DNA from 2 places in the Dankookia sp. GCM10030260 genome. Region 2 is predicted to be linked to the other one. Evidence: predicted binding sites of a transcription regulator. Region 2 holds the regulator's gene; the other holds the start of a gene.
What was found. The regulator LexA, encoded in region 2, represses DNA repair genes until DNA is damaged. The targets are predictions, from matches to a motif close to TGTTCTANNTANGTTC.
Positions count from the first base shown of each region.

Region 1 (2,388 bases), on a different contig from region 2:
GCGGCGGCAGCTTCCGGGCTGACGGCGACGAGGTGGCGGCGGCTGGCCTCGGTGGTCCAGATCGCGGCAGGGCCGGTCAGGCAGAGGCGCTCGATGGGCAGCCAGGGGAGGTGCAGGGCGGCGATGCGGCGGGGGGAAGCGGGGCTTGGTGCCGGGGCCGGCCCGGGCTCCGGCGCGGGGCCGATACTGTCAGGGAGCCGCGGCGGCGCGCAGGCGCGGCGTCTCATCGCGCACGGCGCCTCGCGTGCAGCGTCACCGTCTCGACCTCGGCGTCCCGTTCATCGGCTTCCACCCCGGCATCGTCCAGGTCCAGCCGGTCCAGGGCAGGCCGCCAGACCACCTCCCAGCGCTGTGGCCGGGCGCCGCGGCCGCGCAGCAATTCCAGGCTCCAGCGCGGGTCGCCCAGGTCGTGCGCACTGCCTATCCCACTGGCGGTCCCGGCCAGCGCGCCGACCCGCCAGCGGGTCAGCGCCGCGGTCGCGCCACCCGCTTCCCCGGTATCCGGGCAGAGCAGCAGGCCGATGGCGCCGCCCGCCTCGGCCGCCAGTTGCAGCCGCCGCGCGGCGGTCAGGTCCAGCCCGTCCACCGCCAGCAGCGCGCCGGCGACGCCGGGGCAGCGCAGGCTTTCCTCCATCGCCCAGAGCGCATCCTGCCGCCGCGGCGCCTGCACCAGCACCAGGTCGGCGGGGGAAAGGCCGAAGCGGGCCAGGCCGGGCGGCCAGGCATCCGGCTCGGCGGCGATCCACAGGACGGTGCCGCGGGCACGGGCCAGCAGCAGGCCGCAGAAGCCGGCGGCGGCGCCGGGATCGGCCGCCAGCACCTCATGCACCGCGGCGCGGGCCAGGCCGCCGCCGGGCAGGCGCTGGTCGATGGCGTCGCACAAGGGCAGGCTGTCGGTAGCGTCGCACAAGGGCAGGCTGTCGCCTGCGGCGGCCCGGGCGCCGCTGCGGTCCAGCCGGGCGATGCGCGCGCGCAGCGCCGCCAGGACGGCGGGGCGGTCGAGGGCATGGCCGGGCGGAGGGCTCGGCGGAGAATCGGGAGGGAATGTCATGGCGTGTTCGCGCTATGTTCTTGTAGCGGACCGGGTCAGGTCAAGCGTTACCCGCGTGAAACACACATGCAGGGACATGCGGGCAGGGCAGGAATGCGCGCAAGCCCCTTGAATCCAGGCCCTCAACAGCCGCAGATCACGGAAAGCCCGGAGGACCCATGAGCGCCGCAATCGCCACCCCGACTCCGATGCACGTGGTGGACGGCTTCGCCGGCGCCGTGGGCAACACGCCGCTGATCCGTCTGCGCCGCGCAAGTGCTGCGACCGGCTGCGAGATCCTCGGCAAGGCGGAATTCATGCAGCCCGGCGGCAGCGTGAAGGACCGCGCCGGCCTCGGCATCATCGAGGATGCCGAGCGGCGCGGGCAGCTCACGCCCGGGGAGCCGGGGATCGTGGTGGAAGGGACCGCCGGCAATACCGGCATCGGCCTGACGCTGATGGCCAATGCGCGCGGCTACCGGGCGATCATCGTGGTCCCCCGCACGCAGAGCCGGGAGAAGCTCGACTTCCTGCGGATGATCGGTGCCGACCTGCGGCTGGTCGATCCCAAGCCGCTGCGCGACCCCGGGCACTACGTCAATTTTTCCCGCGCGATCGCCGAGGAGCTGGCCGCGAGGGGCGAGCGGGTGATCTGGGCCAACCAGTTCGGCAACCTGGCCAATGCGGCGGTGCATGAGGCGACGACCGGACCGGAGATCTGGGCGCAGACGGCCGGCCGGGTGGATGCCTTCACCTGCGCCTGCGGCACCGGCGGCACGCTGACCGGCGTCGCCCGGGCGCTGAAGGCGCGCAATCCCCAGGTCCGCATCGTGCTGGCCGACCCGATGGGCAGCGGGCTCCACAGCTGGCTCAAGACCGGCGAGGTGAAGGCCGAGGGCAACTCGATCACCGAGGGCATCGGCCAGGCCACCGCGGCGCCGGCGAATCTGGTGCATGGCCGGGATTTCATCGACGACGCGGTGCAGGTGACCGACCCGGTGGCGCTGGAGCAGGTTTTCGACCTGCAGCAGCACGAGGGGATCTCGGTCGGCGGCTCGGCCGGCGTCAACGTCGCGGCCGCCATCGCCGTGGCGCGGCAGATGGGGCCGGGCCACACCATCGTGACCATCCTCTGCGATGGCGGCGCGCGCTACCAGAGCAAGCTCTTCAACCCGGAATTCCTGCGCGAGAAGGGGCTGCCCGTGCCCCCCTGGCTGGCCTAAGGACGCTTCCCATGGAGATCATCGAGCTCGCCCGCACCGTCCGCGAACGCGACCCGGCCAGGCCCAGCTGGCTGGAGGCGGTGACCTGCTATGCTGGGCTGCAGGCGGTGCTGATGCACCGGCTGGCGCATGCGC
Region 1 is NZ_JBHTDE010000007.1:228,014-230,401, forward strand. Features, by position in the region: gene ACFQS7_RS21445 (Y-family DNA polymerase) at 1-227, opposite strand, end outside; gene ACFQS7_RS21450 (ImuA family protein) at 224-1,051, opposite strand; gene ACFQS7_RS21455 (cysteine synthase A) at 1,210-2,253, shown strand; gene cysE (serine O-acetyltransferase) at 2,265-2,388, shown strand, end outside.
Region 1: the regulator LexA is predicted to act here: its motif matches at 1,056-1,071, upstream of ACFQS7_RS21450 (ImuA family protein).

Region 2 (2,388 bases):
CGCCCCGGCCGGGCATCCCTTCGCCGGGACGGTCGGCCCGGGCGAGGCGGTGCGCATCTTCACCGGTGCCTTCGTCCCGCCCGGCGCCGACGCCATCCTGCTGCAGGAGGATGCCGCAGCCGGGGATGGCCAGGTCCGCGTCACCGAGACCGTCCGTCCCGGCCGCTGGATCCGCGCCCGCGGCCTCGATTTCGCCACGGGCGAGGAATTGCTGCCGGCCGGCAAGCGCCTCACCGCGCGGGACATCGGCCTGGCCGCCGCCGCCAACCATGCCTGGCTGGCGGTGCACCGGGCGCCGCGCATCGGCATCCTGGCGACCGGCGACGAGATCGCCCTGCCCGGCGACCCGATCCCCGAGGGGGGCATCGTCAGCAGCAACGCCCATGCCCTGGCCGCCCTGGTGCGGGCCAGCGGCGGCGACCCGCTGGTGCTGCCGATCGCCCCGGACGACCGCGAGGCCATCGCCGCGGCCGCCGTCGCCGCCCGGGCCTGCGACATGCTGGTGACCACCGGCGGCGCCAGCGTCGGCGACCACGACCTGGTGCAGGCGGCGCTCGGGCCGCAGGGCTTCGCGCTGGATTTCTGGCAGATCGCCATGCGGCCGGGGAAACCGCTGATCTGGGGCCGGCTCGGCGCCACGCCGGTGCTGGGGCTGCCCGGCAACCCGGTCTCCGCCATGGTCTGCGCCGTGCTGTTCCTGATCCCGGCGATCGCGCGGCTTTCCGGCCTGCCGGGCGAGCCGCCTCGCACCATCCGCGCCCTGGCCGGGGCGCCCCTGGCGGCGAACGACCGCCGCTTCGACCATCTGCGCGCCACCCTCGCCACTGGCGCCGATGGGCAGCCTGTTGCCACGCCCTTCCCCCAGCAGGACAGTTCGATGCTGAAGGTCCTGTCGCGGGCGGAGGGGCTGATCCTGCGCGCGCCGCTCGCCCCGGCGTTGCCCGCCGGCGCGGCGGTGGAGGTCATCCCCTTGGGCGATCTCGGAATTTGAATGCGTATCCTATGGAAAACCGTTTGACCCGACGCGGAGAACCTACGTAGAACACTCCGACTCGGTTGCCCCTTTGTTCCCGCGTCGCGGGAGGGGCGCGGCCGCGGACGGAGGCGATACGGTGCTCACGCGCAAGCAGCACGAGCTGCTGATCTTCATCGACAAGCATCTGCGCCAGACCGGCTTCTCCCCCTCCTTCGAGGAAATGAAGGAGGCGCTGAAGCTGAAGTCGAAATCGGGCATTCACCGCCTGATCACGGCGCTGGAGGAACGCGGCTTCCTGCGCCGCCGCGCCCATCGCGCCCGGGCGCTCGAGGTCATCCGCCTGCCGGAGAACATGGCGCCGCGCCGGACGGCGGAGACGACGCAGCCGGCCGCGCCGCGCGACCCGGCCCTCGCGCCGAACGTCATCCGCGGCAATTTCGCCGCCAACCCGTCCGGCGTGCCGAAATCGACCGAGGCCGCGGCGGTGCATCTGCCGCTCTATGGCCGCATCGCCGCCGGCCTGCCGATCGAGGCGTTGCGGGATTCCGGCAACAGCGTCGAGGTCCCGGCCACCCTGCTCGGCGGCGGGGAGCACTATGCGCTGGAGGTCGCCGGCGATTCGATGGTCGAGGCCGGCATCCTGGACGGCGACACGGTGATCATCCGCCGCGGCGACACCGCGGAGAACGGCTCGATCGTCGTCGCGCTGGTCGACGAGAACGAGGTGACGCTGAAGCGGCTGCGCCGCCGCGGCAATTCCATCGCGCTGGAAGCCGCCAACCCGCGCTACGAGACGCGGATCTTCGGGCCGGACCGCGTGCGGGTGCAGGGCCGGCTGATCGGGCTGCTGCGGAAGTACTGACCGGCGGCGGCGCCGGGTCAGGCGCCATCCGCCAACAGCCCGGCCGCCCGCAGGAACAGGGGCGCGGCCGGGACCATCCGGCCGGCTGCGGCGGCGATGAAGCCGGCCAGCGCCGCCTCCGGCACCGCCCGCAGTTCGGTGTACTCGCCGCAGCCGGTGGCGGCGTGGCGGGCGGCGACCTCGGCGAAGCCGGCCGGCGTGTCGAGCAGGAAGGCCAGGTCGTGCACCCCGGTCGCCGCATGCTCGACAAGCGTGACGGCGCGGCACCCGGTGATGCGCCCCCAATCGAGGCCGACTTCCTCGGCCAGCTCGGCCCGCAGCTGCCCGACCACATCCACCCGGTTGCCGACCACGGCCCCTGCATCGACGCTGCCGGCAGGCGGGGTCTGCCAGAGCCCGGCCTCATAGGTCGCGCCGCGCTGGCGGCGGCCGAACAGGATGCCGTCCGGCATCCGCAGCACGCCGCAGACCGACAGCGGCCGCAGCCGCAGCGCGGCCGCCAGGCCAGGGTCGGCATAGGCCGCCACCACCAGCCGGTAGGCCACCAGCT
Region 2 is NZ_JBHTDE010000008.1:145,749-148,136, reverse strand. Features, by position in the region: gene glp (gephyrin-like molybdotransferase Glp) at 1-991, shown strand, start outside; gene lexA (transcriptional repressor LexA) at 1,113-1,838, shown strand; gene ACFQS7_RS22150 (NUDIX hydrolase) at 1,856-2,388, opposite strand, start outside.